One region of the Agrobacterium sp. SORGH_AS 787 genome, then DNA from elsewhere that is predicted to be linked to it. Evidence: predicted binding sites of a transcription regulator. Region 1 holds the regulator's gene; each other region holds the start of a gene.
What was found. The regulator LexA, encoded in region 1, represses DNA repair genes until DNA is damaged. The targets are predictions, from matches to a motif close to TGTTCNNNNTGTGTTCNG.
Positions count from the first base shown of each region.

Region 2: a site for LexA is predicted at 2,869-2,886, ahead of QE435_RS24615 (ATP-dependent helicase). Genes of this name have one in related genera too.
Region 3: a site for LexA is predicted at 2,463-2,480, ahead of QE435_RS17480 (DUF5680 domain-containing protein). Genes of this name have one in related genera too.
Region 4: a site for LexA is predicted at 1,892-1,909, ahead of QE435_RS17030 (PA0069 family radical SAM protein). Genes of this name have one in related genera too.

Region 1 is NZ_JAUTBG010000002.1:2,567,525-2,573,330, reverse strand. Features, by position in the region: gene QE435_RS21715 (ComEC/Rec2 family competence protein) at 1-1,522, shown strand, start outside; gene QE435_RS21710 (glutathione S-transferase family protein) at 1,533-2,222, opposite strand; gene QE435_RS21705 (GFA family protein) at 2,457-2,855, shown strand; gene lexA (transcriptional repressor LexA) at 3,174-3,899, opposite strand; gene QE435_RS21695 (hypothetical protein) at 4,258-4,821, shown strand; gene kdsA (3-deoxy-8-phosphooctulonate synthase) at 4,956-5,804, shown strand.
Region 2 is NZ_JAUTBG010000003.1:231,549-237,354, forward strand. Features, by position in the region: gene QE435_RS24605 (Ku protein) at 1-11, shown strand, start outside; gene ligD (DNA ligase D) at 19-2,691, opposite strand; gene QE435_RS24615 (ATP-dependent helicase) at 2,922-4,988, shown strand; gene QE435_RS24620 (trifunctional transcriptional activator/DNA repair protein Ada/methylated-DNA--[protein]-cysteine S-methyltransferase) at 5,436-5,806, shown strand, end outside.
Region 3 is NZ_JAUTBG010000002.1:1,713,545-1,719,350, forward strand. Features, by position in the region: gene QE435_RS17465 (HAD family hydrolase) at 1-370, opposite strand, end outside; gene QE435_RS17470 (GntR family transcriptional regulator) at 521-1,201, shown strand; gene QE435_RS17475 (hypothetical protein) at 1,223-2,314, opposite strand; gene QE435_RS17480 (DUF5680 domain-containing protein) at 2,496-2,951, shown strand; gene QE435_RS17485 (site-specific DNA-methyltransferase) at 3,118-4,263, shown strand; gene QE435_RS17490 (antibiotic biosynthesis monooxygenase family protein) at 4,782-5,000, opposite strand; gene QE435_RS17495 (HAD family phosphatase) at 5,004-5,615, opposite strand; gene mutY (A/G-specific adenine glycosylase) at 5,612-5,806, opposite strand, start outside.
Region 4 is NZ_JAUTBG010000002.1:1,620,165-1,625,970, reverse strand. Features, by position in the region: gene QE435_RS17045 (4-(cytidine 5'-diphospho)-2-C-methyl-D-erythritol kinase) at 1-470, shown strand, start outside; gene moaB (molybdenum cofactor biosynthesis protein B) at 476-1,021, shown strand; gene QE435_RS17035 (glycosyltransferase family A protein) at 1,122-1,640, opposite strand; gene QE435_RS17030 (PA0069 family radical SAM protein) at 1,970-3,127, shown strand; gene QE435_RS17025 (ribonuclease HII) at 3,429-4,103, shown strand; gene QE435_RS17020 (methyl-accepting chemotaxis protein) at 4,150-5,806, opposite strand, start outside.

The DNA.
Region 1 (5,806 bases):
TATCGTCGCTATATCCGGGCTCAACATGGCGCTGGCCTCCGGCATCTTCTTCGTTGGCATGCGCATGGTTTTCAGCCTTCTTCCGGGTTTCTCGCAACGCTATCCCGTGAAGAAGATCTCGGCATTTGCGGCGCTGTTGATGACATTCGCCTATTACTTGATCTCAGGTTTTGCCGTTTCCGCCGAGCGGGCATGGCTGATGATGTCGATCATGCTAGCCGCGGTTCTCGTGAACCGGCCGTCGATCAGCCTTCGCAATGTCGCGCTTGCCGCAATCGTCATCATTGCGATTTCGCCGCACGAGATCATGGGTCCGAGTTTCCAGATGTCCTTTGCCGCAACGCTGGCACTGGTTGCGGCGTATTCGTTCTGGAGCAGATGGCGGGGCAATCGAGAGCGTCTCATTGTTGCGCGACCACCCTTGTGGCTGGTGGCATCCTCCAAAGCGGGTACCATTGTTGGGGGGGTGGTCATCACCTCGCTGATCGGAGGCGTCTCGACCGCGATTTACTCCATCGAGCATTTCCACCGGATCACCACCTATGGCCTGGCCGCCAATCTCGCGGCTATGCCGGTCATGTCCATCATCGTCATGCCATCTGCGCTGATTGCCATGCTGCTAATGCCCTTCGGTCTCGACGCACCGTTCCTGAAGCTGATGGGTTACGGCATGGCGATGGTGATCGACATTGCCAAAACCGTATCCAGCTGGGGCGGAGACGCCACAATCGGGCGGCAGCACCCCTGGTTTCTCATCGTCTCTACGGTCGGTTTTCTTCTGCTGACTTTGCTGCGGACACGGCTCGCTCTCGTGGGGCTTCCTTTTCTCCTTGCCGGTCTCGTGTTGGTGCCGGTTGAGCTGAATAAGGCGAAGCCCGACCTCTTGATCTACGAGGATGGCCTTCTTGTCGCATTTCGCACGGATCAGGCCGTCGCCACAACGAAGCGTCAGGCGAAGGGATTTGTCTATGAACAGTGGGCGAGGGCGGTGCCGCTGCCAGACAAGCATGTGGCGCCTGTCATCTTTGATGACAACGCAGCGAGCGATGAAGAGACCACGGTACAGGCATCGACGCGCCGCCAACCTGTTCTGACCGATCAGCAGAAGCAACAGGCCCGCGAAAAGATGCTACTGGCTCTCGAGCGGACAAATGTTTTCTCGTGCCAGAGAAATGCGTGGTGCGTGGGACAGCATGAGACTGGCGTCAGGGTCGCTGCCATTTCGAACACCGCCTTCACCGGAACCGCCTGTGATGTGGCGGATATCGTCGTCACCTCGCGCTTCGTGCCCTTCACGACTTGTCGCTCAGGCGCGATATTGATCAGCGCCACCACATTACGCAAGACAGGTTCGCTGGAGCTTTGGCTGAATGAAAGTGGAGCGCCCGTCGCGGCTGCACGCGCGGCGATGCAAGGCGTCGCCAGACCCTGGTCCGTCCACCGCGCTTACGACTGGCGCAGCAAGACGTTTGACGGAGAGGTGCCGCCGCATATTGAAACGATGCTGGCGGCCGAGCCGTAACTCGTTGCCTCTAAACGGCGTTTGAACGCCGATCCTCAATGATCTCGCCCGACGCCCGCGCTTCCTCCTCATGCTCCGGATCACGCCACGGTTCAGAGACCGCTGCCTGCTCCCATTCCCTCATCGCTGGCAAACCAAGGAGGCGCGTCTTGTAAGCCTCCGCTGCTGGCGACAGTGCGGTGCCGTAAGTCTGGAAGCGAAAGGCAACGGGGCAGAAGAAGGCGTCAAAGGCGGTGAAATTGACACCGGTCAGAAACGGTCCGCCAAAAGTGTCCAGCACCTGCTGCCAGAGCGTGTCGATGCGCGCTATATCCTTGCGGAGCGCGTCGCTTGCGGGGACTGGCCGGATGCGCAAGCCTACGCTCATCGGGTGCAGATTGCGCAGGGATTGGAAGCCGGAATGCATCTCGGCGGCGGCAGAGCGCGACCAGGCCCGCGCCTTGGCATCCTCAGCCCAAACACCATCATGCCGTTCGGCGAGATATTCCACGATTGCAAGCGAGTCCCAGACGGTGACATCGCCATCCACCAGGCAGGGCACCTTGCCGGAGGGGGTGAAGTGCATGAAGCTGTTCTTTGGATCGGGATCGTTGAAGGGGACGAGGCGCTCATTGAAAGGGATGCTCAATGTCCGCATTAGAACCCAAGGCCGGAGCGACCAGGAGGAGTAGTTCTTATTGGCGATGTAGAGATCGTACATGTTGTCTCCTCTTGGTGATAAGGCGGCTCGTATCGCAGGCAATTGGCCAAAGCGTAAGTGCTTGCAAAGGTCGTAACGCATGAGCGGGAGGACATACAGGCCTAGTCTGTCATGTCAGATATCATATGATTTGATGTGTTCGCCGCTCTCACGCGTCTGGAGACAGAAGCAGAATGAACTTCATTCGCTCGTCATGGTTTGATGAGCAGACATGAAGTGAATGGAGTGTTCGAGATGGACGTCAAATCTGGCGGTTGTGCCTGTGGTAAGGTGAGGCTTTCGATGGTGGGTAAGCCCTACCGTGTCGGCCTTTGTCACTGTATGGATTGCCGCAAACATCACGGCGCGCTCTTCCACGCATCAGCGATCTTTCCTGAGGATGCCGTGACAATCGAAGGGGAAACGCACAGCTATAATGGCCGCTTCTTCTGCCCCAATTGCGGCTCGCCCGTCTTTGGGAAAAGCGACGACGAAATCGAGGTGAATATCGGTTCTCTGGATTCACCAGATCAGTTCGAGCCGACCTACGAGCTTTGGACGATCCGCCGTGAAGCCTGGTTGCCGGATTTCCCGACGCTGCGACAGTATGATCAGGATCGAGAATCGACCGGCAGGACTGAGGAGGGGCGATGATGTCACGCGTCACATGCTGCGGCGTCCTTAGGCTGAAACCATAGATGTGGGCGCCTCTATAAACAGGCAGTCCAATTCCGCCTTCCGACTGCTGACAAAGGCCCGAAAACCTTTCCGGGTCATGGTCGGGACTGAACCGGCCACCCATAAGACCTTGACACAGGAATCCTCTGGCCGAGCCCGCGAATGACCCAAAGTAAACGTTAAAGGCCTATCATCACCCTAAAGGCAGGCCAATCGCCTGCCTCTAACGTTCAACTCGGGATGTTCTTGCCCCTCGAAAGCGATGGGAGCAACGCCAACGCCGCTCGCTATCGCTCAATGATAGCGACGAATGAGACCGACCAGCTTGCCCTGAATCTTGACCCGATCAGGTCCAAAGATGCGGGTTTCATAAGCGGGGTTTGCAGCCTCCAAAGCGATGGAAGCGCCCTTGCGACGGAAGCGCTTCAAGGTGGCTTCCTCGTCGTCTACGAGTGCAACGATGATATCGCCGGGGTTGGCGGTGCTGCCGTTGCGGATGATGACGGTATCGCCATCGAAAATGCCAGCCTCGATCATCGAGTCGCCCTTGACCTCGAGCGCGTAGTGCTCCCCCGTACCGAGCATATCGACGGGTACGGCGACATCGTGGGTGTTGTTCTGGATGGCGGAGATCGGCACACCGGCGGCGATGCGTCCCATCACAGGGACGGTGACAGCGGACGAGCTCTGATCGTTTGCGGGCTTCTGGGCCGGGGCAGGCTCCTGCGGTTTGGCTTTCCCGAGGCTACCCTCTATCACGCTTGGCGAGAAACCGCGCGGCGGCTTCTGTGAGGGTGCGGAATAGGCTTCGGGAAGCTTGATGACCTCCAGCGCTCTTGCCCGGTTCGGCAGGCGGCGGATGAAGCCACGCTCCTCCAACGCAGTGATCAGGCGGTGAATACCAGACTTCGAGGCGAGATCGAGGGCATCTTTCATCTCATCGAAAGATGGGGGCACGCCGGACTCTTTCATTCGCTCATGAATGAAAAGAAGCAGTTCCTGCTGTTTGCGCGTGAGCATGAAGAAAACCCTTGGAATGCGTGGCGAAGATTCGTGAAACAAATACAGAACGAACACTATATGTTCCATATGTGTTCTGCAATCCCTTAAAATTCCGCAAACGTTTCCGTCTGATCAATTCGCGGTCCTGTCATCCGCGCAATGGTAGAAGTTTATAGCTTCTTTACGGTGTCGCGTATCTTTTTCGTCTCCAGGTTGATGATCTCATTTTTACGGGTATCTACGAGCTGCTTCGAGGATCATCCGATCCGGTCATCCTGTGGGATGAAGGCCAAGCCATTCGAAGCATTATCAACAAAATCATCAGGGCTCCACGGCGCTGCTTCGTAGCGTCTTTTCTTGGGGCAAGGACATTTTTATGAAGCTCATTAGGTTCACCCTTATCGGAATGCTGATTGCGCTGGCCGGTTGCCAGACACTCGACCCCAATTCACCGGAAGCCTTGAAGCGGAAGGAGTATGACCGGCTGCTCCTGAACACGACGATGGCCAACTGCAAGCTCATCGTTCAGCTCAATCAGAAGCGTGTTTCGCAAAACAAGGAGCCGACGCGCGACAACAACTGTGCAAGGATTCTGAAGAACCACGCGCTTGGTGGCGTTCATCCGGCGAGCTTCGTCCCCGATATAGCTGTGAACGGTATTCCCATTCCGATCGGCGGACTGATCAAGCTCGCCATCGTTGCCGACCGAAACCAGCGTGAGAAGAAGGCCTGGGAGGCATCGCTACCGGCTTGGGTTTCCTCCGGTGGTGAGAACAGCGAGAACGTCTATCGCATGTTGCTGGCGCAAGGTTTCAAGCCTGAAGAATTGGAAGGGCTGAAGGGAAGTGCTGGATTTTCCGACGCCGTGCGCGCGGTCGGGCCGTTCGTGCAATTTTCAGAGGCCAATCCCGATGTCGTCCGGAGGGCGAATGCCGGCTAAAAGGCAGCGGTCGGTGCTCCGGCCGCAGCTTCCCTCATCCCGTGACACGTGGCGCACTTGCTGATAATGCCTGTGCAACATCGCAAGTTAAGCGGTTGCCGGCGATGTCCGGCGCATGTGTCGTGAGGAATGAGATGACTGTGAAGAACAATTTGAAAGTGGTCGCCGGCGAGGGCAAAGGTGCTGTCGCCTTTTCCAACACGGAACGGTTTTCGCTGATTGCCGGCCCGTGCCAGATGGAGAGCCGCGACCACGCCTTCATGATTGCCGGCACGCTCCATGAGCTTTGTGGCAAGCTCGGCATCGGGCTTGTCTATAAGTCATCCTTCGACAAGGCCAATCGCACATCGCTCTCCGGCAAGCGCGGCATCGGTCTCGGCAAGGCCATGGAGATCTTTGCCGATCTCAAGAAGGAATTCGGGTTTCCGGTACTGACGGATATCCATACCGAAGAGCAATGCACCATTGTCGCCGAAACCGTCGATGTTCTGCAAATCCCGGCCTTCCTTAGCCGCCAGACCGATCTTCTCATCGCAGCCGCGAAGACCGGTCGCGTGATCAATGTGAAGAAGGGGCAGTTCCTGGCGCCCTGGGATATGAAGAATGTGCTGGCGAAGTTGAATGAGAGCGGCAATCCGAACGTTCTTCTCTGCGAACGCGGTGCGTCTTTCGGCTACAACACGCTTGTCTCCGATATGCGCTCGCTGCCGATCATGGCCTCGCTCGGCGCGCCGGTGGTTTTCGATGCGACGCATTCCGTGCAGCAGCCAGGCGGGCAGGGCGGGTCGACCGGTGGTCAGCGCGAATTCGTTGAGACATTGTCGCGTGCGGCGGTTGCCGTTGGCATTGCAGGTCTGTTTGTCGAGACCCATGAAGACCCTGACAATGCGCCGTCCGATGGTCCGAATATGGTCCATCTGAAGGACATGCCGAAGCTTCTGGAGAAGCTTCTGGCGTTTGATGCTATCGCCAAGGCCGCCTGATT
Region 2 (5,806 bases), on a different contig from region 1:
GGGCAAAATAGGGAGCCGTCAGGCGGACGCCTTGCGGGCTTTGTTCAGCCGCTTGATAGCTTGCTGCAGCGAGCGGTGGCCCTCGTTGTAGTCCGCCCAAGCCGTGCTGTTCTTCAGGAGACCCGGCACTGTCCTGACGGTAAAGCGCGTTGGATCGAGGTCAGCCCTCACCTGTGTCCAATTCAAAGGCATCGACACCGTCGCACCAGCACGTGCTCGTGGAGACAGCGGCGCGACCGCCGTCGCCATGCGGTCATTGCGCAAGTAGTCGAGGAATATCCGCCCTTCTCGTTGGTTCTTCGCCATCTTGATGAGGTAGAGATCCGGATTATCCCGCGCCATATCCTGACAGACGTCATGCGCAAAGCCTTTAGCCTCGTCCCAGCTCAGCCTCTTACCCCTGGATGTGGCAAGCGGCGTCACGACGTGCAGTCCCTTGCCGCCGGTCGTTTTGCAGAAGCTGACAAGACCCAGTTCTTCTAGCCGATCGCGTATCTCGCGCGCAGCGTCAACCACGGCCGAAAACTCGACATTCGGGCCGGGATCGAGGTCGAATACCAACCTACCTGGAACTTCCGGCTGATCGGGCATGCAGTTCCAGGGGTGAAGTTCGATGCCGCCGATCTGAGCGATGGCGGCAAGACCTTCGACCCGATCGATCTGGAGGTAAGGCTTCTTGTCACCAAAGACCGTCACTAGCTCCAGAAGATTGGATGTTCCGGACATGGCGTGGCGCTGGAAGAACTGTTCCCCACCGATGCCATCAGGACAACGAAGGATCGAGCATGGGCGACCTTTTAAATGATCGATCATCCACTCGCCGACAGCTTCATGGTAGCGCGCGAGGTCAACCTTGGTCACCGGCTTTTTGTCACCCGCGTCCGGCCAGAGCGCCTTGTCAGGGCTCGAGATCATGACGCCCATGACCTCTTCCTTTGCGCCCTTCCGAGATCGTCTGGATGGGGGCTTTTCCGTCTCAGGGTCAGGGACATCCGCGTCCGCTGGTGCTGCAGGCTCCTCGGCTTCCACCTCTGCGGCGGGCTTGTCTTCGCGCAAGCCCTTGAACGCACCCTGTCGAACCTGGCCATCCGCGGTCCATCCGGCGAACTCGATCTCGGCGACTAACTGGGGCTTAAGCCAAGCGATATCCTCCGTCTTCTTCGGCGCTCCGATCCCTGTGAAAGGAGATTTCGATGTTTCCATCTTCTGAAGCTTCGGCAGAAGTTGCTGGACCGTCTTGGCGCCGTAGCCCGTTCCGACGCGTCCAACGTAGACGAAGTGCTTGCCGCTGAAGACGCCCACAAGCAGTGAGCGGAATTTCCCGTTGGTCTTGGCGTAGCCGCCGATGACGACTTCATGGCCGGCACGGCATTTGGATTTCGCCCATGTCTTCGTCCGGCCGGACACATAGGGAGCGTCCGCCTGCTTGGACACTATACCCTCCAGTGACAGCTTGCAGGCCGACTTCAGGACGGCGTCGCCACCTGTCTCGAAATGCTCCACGAACCGGAGGCGAGGATCTTCGCCAGCGTCGGACATCAAAGATTCCAGACGGGACTTGCGCTCCGTCAACGGAAGCTCCCTCAAATCCTCGTCGCCCTCGAACAGCAGGTCGAATGCAAAGTATACGAGGTCGTCCGTCGTCCCTTCTGACAATGCCGCCTGCAGGGCCGCAAAGTCCGGCGCTCCCTGCTCATCGAGGGCACAGATCTCGCCATCGATGATGCAATCCGGAAGCGCTGACGCCGCCTCTGCAATAGCCGACCACTTCGACGTCCAATCCAGTCCGTTGCGGGTCTTCAGCGTGACCTCGCCATCGACGACGCGCATCTGGACGCGATAGCCGTCAAACTTGATCTCATGAATCCAGCCCTTGCCAGCCGGCGGACGAGTCAGGCTCTCGCAGAGTTGCGGTGCGATAAAGCTTGGCATCACCGATTTGGCAGGTGAAGACTTGGCTGCTTTTGTTCGAGCCGTCGTTGCCTTAGACGCTTTTTTCGTGCCAGCCTTGCGCTCCTCGGCGGCGAGACCTTCGTTGCTGTCCCACACCGCGTCCGCCTTGACCGTATCGCCCTTCGTCATGAAAGGCTTTGGCTTCTTCCCCTTGCCAGAGGCGATTGCCTCCATGGTTCGGCCGGAAGCGACGGAGGTCTGATTGTCTTCCAGTATGGCTGCGCCATTCTCGTCGACGGCGTGATCGTCGCGGTGCTTGATCAGCAGCCAGTTCGTGCGCTTGCCGCCGTCGCGGTCGTTGCGCATCCGCACTAGCACGAAGCTTCCACGGAGCCGTTCACCTTCAAATGTAAATTTAAAATCGCCTTTCGCCAGCGCCTGCTCCGGCGTCTTGTTGCCCTCCGGCTCCCAGTAGCCCCGGTCCCACAGCATCACCGTGCCGCCGCCGTACTGACCCTTCGGGATCGTCCCTTCGAAGTCGCCGTAGTCCAGAGGGTGATCCTCGACCTCGACGGCAAGCCGCTTATCGCCCGGATCAAGAGAAGGTCCCTTCGTCACCGCCCAGGATTTGAAGACTCCATCGAGCTCGATGCGAAGGTCGTAATGAAGCCGGGTCGCATCATGCTTCTGGATGACGAATCGACGTCGGTTGGACGCCTTGACCTCGATCTCTCCACTCGGCTCACGCGTCTGCTTGAAATCGCGTTTCGATCGGTACTTACTCAGATTGTCAGTCAACGCATCAACTCCATACTCAGCAACGACGGCGTAACTTCACTCAGCGTTCAAGACGGAGAACACTGCTCTCGAAGACCCAAACGATTTGGATTGCCGTTGGTTTCTGATCCCGGCGTCGGCGCAAGTTGATTATTAGCGATGGAAAAACGTTCTTCCCAACTTCGCAAGCTAGCTGTATGTTCCGCATTTGTTCGAGGGGTTATCTCTCGTTGTCAGAATGAAGTGAGCTCATGTCGGTCGCCTACCTGGAAAAGTTGAACGAGCAGCAGCGCAAGGCAGTCGAACACGGCGTCGGCCTGCCTGAAGGCAATTCCGCAGGTCCGCTTCTCATCATCGCGGGTGCGGGTTCGGGAAAGACGAACACGTTGGCGCATCGCGTCGCCCATCTCATCGTCAACGGTGCCGACCCTCGCCGCATTCTCCTTATGACGTTTTCCAGAAGAGCCGCCTCGGAAATGGCCAGACGCGTCGAGCGCATTTGCCGCAACGTCCTGGGCGCCAATGCCGCCGTCCTGACAGACGCGCTTGCCTGGTCCGGCACGTTCCACGGTATCGGTGCGAGGCTGCTGCGGATGTATGCCGAACAGATCGGTCTCAACCTCGACTTTACCATTCACGACCGGGAAGACAGTGCCGACCTTATGAACCTCGTTCGGCACGAACTGGGCTTCTCAAAGACCGACAGCCGTTTTCCGACAAAGGGTACCTGTCTTGCAATATATTCACGTGCGGTGAATTCCGAGACGCCGCTCAGCGAAATCCTGCGCCAACATTATCCATGGGTCGCCACTTGGGACGAGCAGTTGAAGGAATTATTTGGAGCTTACGTGGAGGCCAAGCAGGCCCAGAACGTGCTCGATTATGATGACCTCCTGCTCTACTGGGCCCAGATGGTCAGCGACCCCGAGCTTGCGGACGATATCGGCAATCGCTTCGACCATGTGATGGTGGATGAATATCAGGACACCAACAAGCTGCAGGCGTCGGTTCTGATGGCGTTGAAGCCAGGCGGACGCGGTCTTACGGTTGTTGGAGACGACGCTCAATCGATCTACTCGTTCCGGGCGGCCACGGTCCGCAATATTCTCGACTTCCCGGCGTCCTTCAGTCCAGCGGCAGACATCATTACACTCGACCGCAACTACCGTTCGACGCAACCCATTCTCGCAGCAGCCAACGGCGTGATCGAACTAGCACGCGAGCGTTTCACCAAGAACCTTTGGACCGAACGGGAATCGTTGGAGCGACCAAAACTCGTCACCGTCAAAGACGAGACCGAACAGGCGAATTTCATTGTCGAGCAGGTGTTGGCCAATCGTGAGACTGGAATGACGCTGAAACAACAGGCGGTCTTGTTCCGAACTTCCAGCCACAGCGGTGCGCTCGAAGTCGAACTCACCCGCCGCAACATCCCCTTTGTCAAGTTCGGTGGCCTGAAGTTTCTTGACAGCGCCCACGTGAAGGACATGCTGGCCGTTCTGCGTTTCGCACAGAACCCGCGTGACAGGGTCGCGGGTTTCCGTCTCCTGCAGATGCTTCCAGGTATCGGCCCCAAGAAGGCCGGGACCATCCTCGACACCATCGCGCCCGACCCAGAGCCGCTCCTGGCACTCGCCGAAATTCCACCACCACACAAGACCGGCGAGGACTGGACATCCTTCGTCAAACTGCTGGCAGGTCTTCGGAAAACACAGGATGGCTGGCCTTCGGATATCGAGCGCGCACGCCTGTGGTACGAGCCGCATCTCGACCGCATCCATGATGACGCAGATACCCGCAAGGCCGACCTTCTTCAACTCGAGCAGATTGCCAGCGGCTATCCTTCTAGAGAACGGTTTCTAACGGAGCTGACGCTCGATCCGCCGGACGCCACAAGCGATCAGGCCGGCGTTCCATTGCTTGACGAGGACTACCTCATCCTGTCGACCATCCACTCGGCGAAGGGACAGGAATGGCGCGCTGTTTTTATGCTAAATGTTGTCGATGGATGTATTCCATCGGACCTGGGGACTGGCACGACACAGGAGATCGAAGAGGAACGGCGTCTCCTCTACGTCGGGATGACGCGGGCAAAGGACAGTTTGTCGCTCATCACGCCGCAGCGGTTTTTCACTCACGGCCAGAACTCGCAAGGTGACCGGCATGTTTACGCTTCACGATCCCGCTTCATCCCGTCGACGTTGCTGCAATACTTCGAGCAGATGGCCTGGCCGAAGGTTTCTGCCGTAGCGTCAGAGCGAAGCGCTCGGCAGATAAGGATCGATGTTGGCGCACGAATGCGCAGCATGTGGAAGTGAGTGACAGATGTCTAAACTGGGCAACTTAACCGCAATGCCACCGCCGGCGCGCACTCCCGCCCGCATGATAAATAGAGTCAACAGTTGTTCGCGGCTGTAATGGCAATGCACGCAGCCGAACTTGTGGTTGCTCGCTCTTGAACGGGATCGAACCCGCAGCCCATGGCTAGCTGAAACCTCCGGAGAGACCTCGCTGGCTAGTTTTCCGATAGTCTGAACCAACGGATGGCGGCGTCCCGTCGCCACCGTACCCACCGCTCAAACCGATCCAAAAGACTTCGTGCAATAAGGCTTCAACATCAACGGAGAGGTCGCCGCGTTGCGAGGCATCGTTTGATGGGTTGAACTTCTGGAGCGGCGGAGTTGCGGAAACTGAGCCCATCGGAAAAAAGAATAGACGCCCGAAATCCGGCGGCATATCGCCTCAAGCGGGTCTAAGAATTCCGTATGCTATTCGATCTCCCAGATACCGATACACTCTATGCCGCTCTCCTTGCACGGAATGAAAGTTTCGACGGGCAGGTCTTCGTGTGTGTTTCATCTACAGGTGTTTTTTGCCGCCTGACGTGCCCCGCACGAAAGCCAAAGCGCGAGAACTGCGCATTTTATCCGACGATTAGACAATGCGTTGAGGCCGGCTTTCGCCCCTGTAAGCGCTGCCATCCTCTTCAGGCGGCTGCGCTTGCAGATCCTACAATTGCAGCACTTCTAAGTGCTCTGGACTCGCGGCCTGATCTCCGTTGGTCTGAAGACCATGTGATCAAGCTTGGTTACGACCCCTCAACGGTGCGGCGAAGCTTCAAAAGGCAGTTCGGAAT
Region 3 (5,806 bases), 850 kb from region 1:
TCAAACCGACCTTCGTCAGCATCATGTCGAGCCGGGCGCTGGACGAATTCGAGCAGATGCAACGCTGCGTCGTCAGCCGCGACAGCGCAAACTTTACGCCATCGATGACTTTGACATCGCGTGCCAGGCGCGCATCCAAAAGCTTTTCGGATTTATCGAGCAGCGTGGCCGAAAGCGGAATGCTTGCCTCGCGCTCGACCTCAAGCAGGATGTTCTTCCAGGTCATGCCCGAGAAGCGCTCGCCCATTTCTTCAACGGAGATGGGATAGCCCGCTTCCGTCAACAGGCGGGATTCGACCTGTGCAGCGATGATTTCCGAATCGACCAGAACGCCGTCGCAGTCGAAAATAATAAGGTCGAAGCCGCTCATATGCGCTCCCTTGATGTCGGTGGAGGAATGGGAATGGGGTTGGCGGCTTTTAGACCAACTCAGCCACAAGCTCAACCGGCTGGAATGCAAGGGAGCTTTGCGGTTTATCGCATCGCTCGACAATTCGCCGGCCTCGCCCTATGTCAGGTCATGGTCAAGATTCCAAAAACCAAGCCTGACGATACGATTGCCGCCAAGATCAGCCGCACGCTCGCCGAGCGCATCGTGCGCGGTGAGTTTGCGCCTGGCGAAAGGCTGCGGCAGGATCACATCGCCGAAGAGTTCGGTGCCTCGCATGTGCCGGTGAGAGAAGCCTTTCGGCGCCTGGAGGCGCAAGGCTTGGCCGTCAGCATTCCGCGCCGCGGCGTTCGGGTGGCCGATTTCGGCCTGGCTGATGTGCGGGAAGTGGCGGAGATGCGTGCCGCGCTCGAAGTGCTTGCTCTGCGTAATGCCATCCCCAACCTGACCACAGCCATTTTGGATGAGGCGGAGGCCGCGACGCATGAGGGTGACGATGCGCAGGACGTCCGCCGATGGGAAGAAGCAAACCGGCGGTTTCATCGGCTGATCACAGCCCCCTGCAACATGCCTCGACTGATGGAAGCGATCGACGGACTGCATGCGGCCAGCGCCCGTTTTCTGTTCTCCGCCTGGCGGGCAGGCTGGGAGCGTCGCACCGACACGGATCACCGTGCCATCATAGACGCGCTTCGCGGTGAGCGAGCGGAAGAGGCCGTCCGTATTCTGCACGGTCATGTTCAGTGGATCGGCCGAACGGCTGTGCGTACACCAACCGGCTCGACCCGCGACGCGTTCGCCATCGTTGGATAGTTCGCGGTTTGGCTTTTGGGATCAATCGGTGATGTTGATCTCGGTGCGCTCGGATGCCGTCACCGTGGCGCTGACTTCCTTCGGATCGCGGTTGGCCTTCTTGTCATAGGTCACTTTCACCGCATAGGTGCCGGGGTGAAGCGTCTCCTGGTGAGTCGTGCCATAGCGACCGGAAATTTCCTTCTGCGTGCCCTGGAGATCCTTGGTGGTTTCGAGAATGTCGATCCTCTCTGCCTGAGGCGCTGATACGACAAGCACGCCTGCATCGAGATCGATGCTGAGATCGGTACGCTGGCCTGCCGTGACGCTAAAAGGCTTCTCGACGGTCACCTTGCCGAGCCTCGCCCGCATAATGAAGTTTCCAGCCGGCATCTGCATGATCTTGCCTGGGCCATAGGTTCCGGTGATCGTCTCGCGCGTGCCGTCCAAAGTTTGCATGTCCTTTAATGCCTCGAACCGAATGCTGTCGGTCTCGACCTGCCGTCCGCCCTCCTTGTAGACGGCGTTGGTGACAACCACACCACTTGGAATGATGACATCATGGCTCACGGTGTCTCCGGCTTTGACCGTGATCGTTTCCTCGGCCACCGCCGGACCTATACGGCCCTCAAGTTTCAATTCGCCGGCCGGCACATAAAGTTCCTTAGCGCCATAGATACTGTCGCTGAATTCGTCCTGCGTCACAGTCACTCGCGCAAGCGGCTCTGCCTCCTTGCTGTCCGGACTGCGCTTCGGCACGAGTGTGAGTTGTGCCGCCTCGAAGTCCACTGCAAGCTCGGTGACGGCGCCGTCCTTGACCTCGAACGCGATCTCGCGGCTGATATTGCCGAGCGCAGCAACCGCGACATATTTGCCCGGCGGAATTTTCTCCTCGAAGGTCGCATCATAAGCACCGCCGACATTCTCGTCGCTTCGTCCGCCCATGCTATCTGCCTTGTAGAAATCCCATCGAACCTTGTCGCTATCGCCGAGCGACGGGCCGCCTTTGAAAAGAAAGGCGTCCGTGCGCACATTGACTTGTGGCTTGGGTACCTGTTGGCTTTGCTGTGCAGACTGCTGCGAGAAGGCGGCGCTGGCATAGAGCGTCGCGGCGATCATCAAGGCTATGCGCATTTTCAACTTCACCCCTGCACCCTTCACTGGCACCATAATACCGCCAGTGTGGAAAATTCCTAAATTAAAACGTTAGAAATAACATCCGGTTCCATAAGCGAGTCCGTTGGCGGGAAGACGCTATTTCGTCTTGACGAAACAGATGATTTGTTCGCTATATGTTCATGTCAGAGGAGTTGCTATGGACAATCTGAATGATGTCATCGTTCGGGCAAAAGCGGCCTGCTACGTCGGAGGCGGCGTGAAGACAGAGCCGAGTAGGCCTGGCTCCCACGATCTCACATGGTCGGATGGGGATTGGGAGTATCGCGACAGCTACTTTGGCGGTACGAATTTCATCGGCCAAGAGGTTCTCTGGTTCAGGCGAACGCCCTATTGGGCGATGAATTATTACGGCTTCATCTGTCGTCCGGATCTGATCGATGGCCAGCGAGCCGGAGCCACCATCACGAAAGCTCTCTCTACGATGTATCGGAGCGGTCGGTTCCTCGGTGGTTTCGAGTGGACGGGTGAATACGGAACATACATCGACAGGAGCGAGGGCGATGCTCGCCATTTTCACGGCCGCGAGGTGATCATGGTCGGTTGCGAGGAAGCCTATGCGCTCCACTATTGCGGTGGTGTCATCCTCCCATAGCAACCGCCGCGTCCGCTCAGCGATCTCACTCTTTGGCCTGGTAATCTATTTTCTCGCATTTTTATGCACTTACCTCCGAACTTTCTTTCTCTCGTTCAGCCTTTGATAACCATCTTCGGTAACCATAAGGCCAGTTCAGTTGAGTAAGCGTATGGAGCGAGTACCCATGGCATCAGTGTTTCCACTGGCCGATTTTCGGCGCGCCGGTTTTGATCTTGCAGGCGAGAGCGATGCCTGGAAAGACAGCATCATCAAGGGTGACTGCGTCGCCGCTCTCGAAGCGCTGCCGAGCCAGTCCGTAGATGCGATTTTCGCCGATCCGCCATATAACCTCCAGCTTGGCGGCACGCTGCATCGTCCTGATCAGTCGCTTGTGGATGCGGTGGATGACGAGTGGGACCAGTTCGCCTCCTTCGACGCCTATGATGCCTTCACTCGCGCCTGGTTGCTCGCCTGCCGGCGCGTGCTGAAGCCGAATGGCACCATCTGGGTCATCGGCTCCTATCACAACATCTTCCGTGTCGGTGCTATCCTTCAGGACATGAACTTCTGGATCCTGAACGATATCGTCTGGCGCAAGACCAACCCGATGCCGAACTTCAAGGGTCGCCGTTTCCAGAACGCCCATGAGACGATGATCTGGGCCAGCCGCGATGCCAAGGCGAAGAGCTACACTTTCAATTACGAAGCGCTGAAAGCGTCGAACGACGACGTGCAGATGCGCTCCGACTGGCTGTTTCCGATCTGCAGCGGCTCCGAGCGGCTGAAGGGTGATGACGGCAAGAAGATCCATCCGACGCAAAAGCCGGAAGCACTTCTGGCCCGCGTGATCATGGCTTCGACCAAGCCCGGCGACGTTGTGCTCGATCCCTTCTTTGGCTCCGGTACGACAGGTGCGGTGGCAAAGCGCCTTGGCCGTCATTTCGTCGGCATCGAGCGCGAGCAGGACTACATCGATGCGGCATCTGCCCGCATCGCTGCCGTCGAACCGCTTGGCAAGGCGGAACTGACGGTGATGACCGGCAAGAAGGCCGAACCACGCGTGGCCTTCAACGTTCTCCTCGAAAGCGGCCTCGTACGCCCCGGCCAGGTGCTGACGGATGCCAAGCGCCGTTACACGGCGATCATTCGCGCCGATGGCACGGTTTCGTCGGGCGGTGATGCTGGTTCGATCCATCGGCTGGGCGCCAAGGTGCAGGGCCTAGATGCATGCAATGGCTGGACCTTCTGGCACTACCAGGATGGTGATGCTCTGAAGCCGATCGATGATCTGAGAAGCGTCATCCGCATAGAATTGGCCAAAGCCGGTTAAAGCATGTCGCGCAAAAGTGTGCAGCGGTTTTGCGATATTGACACGCGATAAAAGGAACATCCAGTCTTCGATCCACCGCTCGATGTTACTTTCGCCATAGACTTCATCCGGTTTTAGTACCTTCAGTCCCGGATGAAGAACAAGCAAGGCCCGGCGTTCATAGAATGCCGGGCCTTGGTGTATGTTGTTTTGGACAACGAGTTTTCCCGAAATATTTCAATTGCATGGCAAGCTTGGAGCAAGTAAGCGACATTAATCAATCTCGCCAAGGGACGAGGGCGAGCCGCTGGCGCATCGAACAGATGCGCAAAGCCAAGAAGACGGATGCTTCCCTGCTTTGATGATTCTTCAGATCTGGCCGCTTGCGGCTGGACTGGCGCAGGACGGGGACCGCCATTCCTGCCTGCGCCAGGAATTCTCAAACTTTTTTCCTGACGAAGCCTCCGGACATTACTCGCCTTTTTGAATATTATAATTGCGCGGAATGCCCTGCGTGACCGCAAACCAGTGTGAGCTTTTCATCCGGCCCTGATGTGCATCGAAGGCCTCCTCATTGGTGAAGACTTCCGAAACCAGATAGCCCCCGGAATATCGTCGCTCAGAACGACCTCGAAGGAGAGACATCCTGGTTCAGCGCGTGTCAGTTCGATATGATGCGGCAAGGCGTCTGCCACCGCCTCACGACGATCTTCCGGCACGTCCAAGTACCCGCTCAGATAGATCTTCGCCTCTGCCATTCCTCAGACCTTGATACCGTATTCTGCCAGATCCGCCTTCAGCTTTTCCGCACCGGTGAAGTGAACCGCCTGCCAGCCGGCTTCCTTCGCACCTTCCACATTGGCAATCGAATCGTCGATGAAGATGCTGGTCTCAGGATCGAGCCCGAATGTTTCGGCATGCAGCTTGTAGATCGCGACATCCGGCTTGATCAGGCCGACATCGCCCGAGACTGTCACACCACGAGAGAGCGTCAGGAACGGGTACATCTTCTGTGCCTCGCGGAAGGTGTCGGAGGCAAAGTTCGTCAGCATCGTCACATCATGGCCGCTGTCGATCAGGCCTTTGAGGATGGCGACGGAATCGTCATAGGAGTGGGAGACCATCTCGTGCCAATGGGTGCGGAACGCGCGGATATGCTCTTCCCGGTCCGGATGGTTTTCCAGTAGCAAGGCTTCGGCATCCGCCCATGTACGACCGCGATCCTGCTCCAAATTCCAATCATGGGTGCAGACATTCTCGAAGAACCAGGCGCGTTCGGCATCGTCGGGGATCAGGCGGCTATAGGGAATATGCGGATCGTAATGAATGAGAACCTTGCCGATATCGAAAACAATATGATTGATCTTGCTCATGAAACTTTCCTGCTTCTCGAAGACTGCTGCGTTTTCCCGGCGCTTGCCGCAAACGCCAATGGAATAGCCTGAGCGATTGCCTTTTTCATCACCGTTGGCAGTGCCTGGGCATCAAGATTTGTGACCGGCTCCCACCATCCGTCATCGGCTTTGACTTCGTTTCCGACTCTCGCCCGGTAGATCGTCAGCCT
Region 4 (5,806 bases), 950 kb from region 1:
TCACGCTTGGGGCCGACGTACCAATGTGCCTTGCCAGCAAGCCGCTGATCGCGCAGGGGATCGGTGAAGAGCTCACGCTTCTTACTCAGTTCCCGCAATTGGCGCTGGTGCTGGTGAACCCGCTGAAGGGTGTTTCGACGCCGCAGATTTTCCGCTTGCTGGCGCACAAGCAGAACGAACCTCTTCCCGCTCCGCCTGATGATGAAGGCGAGTCCTGGCTTCCGACAATGGACGGGCTCAGAAACGATTTGCAGCTCCCCGCCATCTCGCTTTTGCCTGAGATCAACGATGTGTTGGCGATGCTTCGTTCGGAGGGCGCGGATCTCGCACGCATGTCCGGTTCCGGCGCCACATGCTTTGGCATTTTTTCCTCCCTACAAAAAGCAGAGGCAGCAGCGGCAAGGCTTCGGGAACGGAAACCCGGATGGTATGTTCAGGAAACAATGTCAATTGCAGGGAGAGTGTTATGAGCCAGATGAAGACGGGTGGAGAGCGGCAATTCATTCCGGTCGGCATCGCCGTTTTGACCGTATCGGACACCCGCACATTGGCGGACGACAAATCCGGCAACACGCTCGCAGCCCGAATCGAGGAGGCTGGCCACCATCTGGTGGATCGCGCGATCGTCCCCGACGACATCGCTGTCATTCGTGAGAAGGTACGTGACTGGACGTTGTCGGATCAAATCGACGTCGTCATCACCACGGGCGGCACGGGCTTTACCGGCCGCGACGTGACGCCGGAAGCTCTGGAGCCACTCTTCGACAAGCACATGGACGGCTTCTCCGAGGTGTTCCACCGCATTTCCTACGACAAGATCGGCACCTCCACCATTCAATCGCGCGCCACCGCGGGGCTTGCCAATACGACCTTCATCTTCGTTCTGCCGGGCTCACCTGGCGCTTGCAAGGATGCTTGGGACGGGATTTTGAAAGCGCAGCTGGATTATCGCCACATGCCCTGCAACTTCGTGGAAATCATGCCACGGCTGGACGAGCACCTGCGCCGCACAAAGGGCTGATGCCAACAGCATCGGTCCGAAAATCGAAATCGATTTTCGGAAAAGCACGATACGTAGCTTCAAAGAGATAGAGTGTCCTTATTGGGTCCAAAAGGACGCTCTACCGCACAGGACTGAGCGCCCAAGCCGGCACCAACTCCGCCGTTAATCTGAGAGGCTTCTGCGTTTTTGAAAACTCCTTCAGCGGCAGGCCGGATTTTGCGAGTTCGATTGCATCCCGCTTGCGCAGCAAGAGGCCAAACTCCAGAGGTGGACCGCGCCGAAGCATTCGCTCAAGGAAGGGTTTCTTATAATAGCGTGATGGCGAGAACTGCGCCGGTCGCTCATTCAACGCCATGTATTCGAGAACATCCTCGATCCAGCCACCCTGCGGACGGCTGCCCGGCTCGATCAGCAAAATCCAATCGCCGCGGATCGACTGAATGACATCGTCGATCTTCCAGCTCTGATGGAAGCGGCAACCGGCAGCCTCTGCAACCCGCGCCGAGCCATCCTGCGAGGCGTGGTCGAGAATGATGACATCGCTGATCAGACCCTTCACGGCGCCCGTGACCAGCGCCGAAAGCGTGTGTGCTAGCGCTGGTTCGTTGTTGTGGCATTCCATGATGACTGTCAGCATCTCTTTGTCACTTGCGGTGCGTTCCGATCAATAAAGTCTCTATAGCATCGCTACAGCATCGGCCGGAAAATCGGAACCGATTTTCGGAAAGCACAGTGTGTAGACTCAAAAGGGGTAAGGCGCGCGAGCCCAAATCACCTTTCCAAACGCGCTGGTCGCTCAAAAATCTTTCCCTTCTCGCTTGCTCCGGATCCCATAAAGCAGACCTTCATCGCCTCCTCACTACACGACGATCTCACTGCCCCAATTTTTGTTCTTGTATTGTTCTCATTTGTGCATTAGATATTTGCTCATCCAATTCGCTGGCGCTGGCCGGTCAGGAGCATCAGATGAGACACCAAGTGCTTTCGGGGCAGGCTGCCTATCAGCCGGGCCATACGCCGGATATTGCCAATGCTCTGGCAGATGACTCCGGTCTCAGGATCGAAATCGATCGTCGTCGCGGCAGAGGTGCAGGCATCAATCCTGGCGGTCGTTTCGAAACGTTACAGCATGAAGCCTTTAACGATGGCTGGGACATTATCGAAGAACTCCCGGAGTTCAAGACGGATGTGCAGGTGGAAAAGCCGCGCACCATCATCACCCGCAACGAATCGCCCGACATTCCCTTCGACCGGTCGATCAATCCCTATCGCGGCTGCGAGCATGGCTGCATCTATTGCTTCGCCCGGCCAACGCATAGCTATATGGGACTTTCGGCCGGGATCGATTTTGAAGCGAAGCTCTTTGCCAAGCCGGATGCCGCCAAACTTCTGGAGCGCGAGCTTGCCAAGCCTGGCTACAAGGCGCGGGTGATTGCGATCGGCACCAATACCGATCCCTACCAGCCGATCGAGAAGGAATGGCGGATCATGCATCAGATCCTTGAGGTGCTGGCCAAGGCGGAACATCCGGTCGCCATTGTCACGAAATCGGCGCTGATCACGCGCGATATCGATATTCTGGCGCCCATGGCGAAGAAGGGCCTCGTCAAAGTCGGCATCTCGGTGACGACGCTCGATCGCAAGCTGGCCCGCAGCATGGAGCCACGCGCCTCGACGCCATCGAAAAGGTTGGAGGCAGTCAAAACGCTGACGGAAGCCGGGATACCAGTGGCCGTCATGATGGCTCCTGTCATCCCCGCACTGAACGATCATGAGATCGAGCGTGTGCTAGAGGCTGGCAAAGCCGCCGGGGCTATGGAAGCCTCTTATGTGCTGCTGCGCCTGCCACTCGAGGTTAGCCCGCTGTTCCGCGACTGGTTGCTGCGTAATTACCCGGACCGCTACCGTCATGTCATGTCGCTGGTACGCTCCATGCGCGACGGGAAGGATTATGATGCGGAGTTTGGCAAGCGCATGAAGGGTGCAGGTCCCTATGCCTGGCAGATCAGCCGCCGCTTCGAGATGGCGACCAAAAGGCTCGGTCTCATTCGCAGGGGTATCCAGCTGCGTGATGATCTCTTTGCTCCGCCCGGCGGTGCCGGCGTCCAACTTTCCTTGCTTTGAAGGATGGAAACGCTCGGCCACGCCAACTCCGCCTTATGACATCGGTTTCCAAGCGTCTCTAGATTATTGCGTAAAGACCACGGCTACTAAGTCACTCTTGAAGAAATGTTCGGTGCGCGTCCCTGACGCACCGGCATTGCCCCCGGTTCCGCCGCCTCGCGTGCGATTTCTCGTTTTCCTCCGCCCTATAAGAAAACGATCCTGGCCTCTCGCGCCACGGATGACAACCACGCCCTACGGGTTGTCTATCGCCGCACCGGGGGCTTGCGGGAGATCGGGTGTCTGTGCAAGTTTCCGCCGCATGAAGCGACGCACAGCATCCGATTCTCCTGCCCTGTTCGATCTTGCTCCGGCGAGCCCCGACTTCAGCATGGAGCTAGAAGCCCGCCAGCGAGGCCTTTGGCCCGTGGCAGGGACGGATGAGGCTGGACGCGGGCCTCTGGCCGGCCCCGTCGTTGCCGCCGCCGTCATTCTTGACCCCGACAATATCCCAGATGGTCTCGATGATTCAAAGAAGCTGACCAAGGCGAAACGGGAAGTGCTGTTCACGAAGATCGTGGAAACGTCGATCGTCTCGGTCGCGTCATCCGGGCCTGTTCTGATAGACCGGATCAATATCCTCCGCGCCAGCCTCGATGCCATGCGCCGCGCTGTTCTTGGCCTTGAGCTTTCGCCTCGACTGGTATTGGCTGATGGGCGCGATCAACCGCCCGGCATGTCTTGTGAAGCGAAGGCTGTGATCAAGGGTGACGCGCGATCCCTGTCGATTGCCGCCGCATCGATTATCGCCAAAGTCACAAGAGACCGGATGATGGAGCGTGCCGGGACGGTGCACACCGCCTATGGCTTCGAGCTTCATGCGGGTTACGGGACGCCTGTGCATCTTCGCGCCATCGAGGCCCATGGCGCGTGTTCCCTTCATCGAATGAGCTTTCGGCCGCTTCGTCAGGACGCTGCCGAAGCAGACGTGGCTTAAAACCTGGAACTTCTGCTACGTCGATAGGAGAGCAAGGTTCCACCCATTAGCCGGCAAGCCGCATATCGCTAGCACGACCATCATCGCGCTGCGCATGATCGGCCAGCTTGAACCGCTCCAGCAGCGCACGGAGTCTGTCGCTTTCTGTCGCCAGTGCCGAGGTTGCAGTGGTGGTTTCCTCCACCAATGCTGCATTCTGCTGCGTCGTTTGGTCCATCTGGTTGACGGCTGTATTGACTTCCGTGAGACCGGTCGCCTGCTCTTGGGATGAGGTGGCAATCGCGCCCATATGCTCATTGACAGCTTCGACATGGTGACTGATTGCTTTGAGTGCCTCACCGGTCTGCTGGACCAGCTTCACACCATTCTCCACCTCATGCGACGACTTACCGATCAGTTCCTTGATTTCCTTCGCCGCCCTCGCTGAGCGTTGCGCCAGTTCGCGCACTTCCTGCGCAACAACGGCGAAGCCCTTGCCCGCTTCACCAGCACGCGCGGCTTCAACACCCGCATTTAGCGCCAGCAGATTGGTCTGAAAGGCAATCTCGTCGATCACCACAATGATATTGGAAATCTGGCCCGAGGATTGTTCAATGCGCTGCATGGCATCCACAGCCGCTGCAACGACATCACCGGAGACCTTTGCGGCGCGGTTGGCCTCGCTCGCAGCACCTGTCGCCTCCTGGGCACGTTTGGTGGAGTTCGCAACGTTGACGGTAATTTCATCCAGCGCCGCCGCCGTCTGTTCCAGGGTTGCGGCCTGCTGCTCGGTGCGCCGGGAAAGATCGGACGACCCTTCGGCAATTTCCCGGGTTCCGCTGTTCATCGTCTCAATGGCGCGCGAAATTTCCATGAGCGTATTTCCAAGCTGCTGGATCGACTGATTGAAGTCATTTCTGAGCGGCTCGAAATCAGGCGCAAATTTCTCGTTAAGGCGGAACGCCAGATCGCCTGAAGCAAGGCGGCGAAGTCCCGATGCAAGGCCGTATGTTGCCACACGCAGCCGCTCCTCGGCGTCAGCCTCGGCCTTTCGCTGGGCCTCCAGACGTTCAGCCTCGGCGCGCGAGCGGTTCTGCTCAGCCTCGGCCTCAAGGCGCTTGTTCTCGATCGCGCTTTGACGAAAGACCTCTACGGCATCCGCCATGGAGCCGATTTCGTCCTTGCGGCGACGCCCTGGGATATCGATCTGCGTATCACCCAAAGACAACTTGCGCATGACGCCCGTCATCTGCACGAGCGGCCGTGCGATGTAACGATTGCCAAAGACCGCCGCGCCAAGGCCGATCGTCAGCGCAAGCGCAAGCGCGATGTAGTTGAGCGTGATCGCGGAGCCAGCCGTCGAGACGGTGACATTACCCTCACGGCGCACATCCGCCTCAATGTCGTTGACTGCGTCTTGAAGTGTGCTCTTCGCTTGATTGTAGGCAGTCAGCGCACCACCGGCGAACATCGATCTCGCCTCATCAATCTTGTTGGCATCGACGAGGGCCTGCACTTGTGTCCACTTGCTTTCGGCCACAGCCCAGCGCGCGTTGAAGTTCTCAAAGTTCTGCTTGTCCGCATCATCAACGAGATATTCCTGATACTCCTTCACCCTCGCCGCAAGCGCACCTTCAGCCTTCGCCAAGTCGGCCTGAAAATTGGCTCGTGCGTCCGGATCCGCAATAACAATTGCGCTCTGTGCATTTCTGATGCTTCCAATG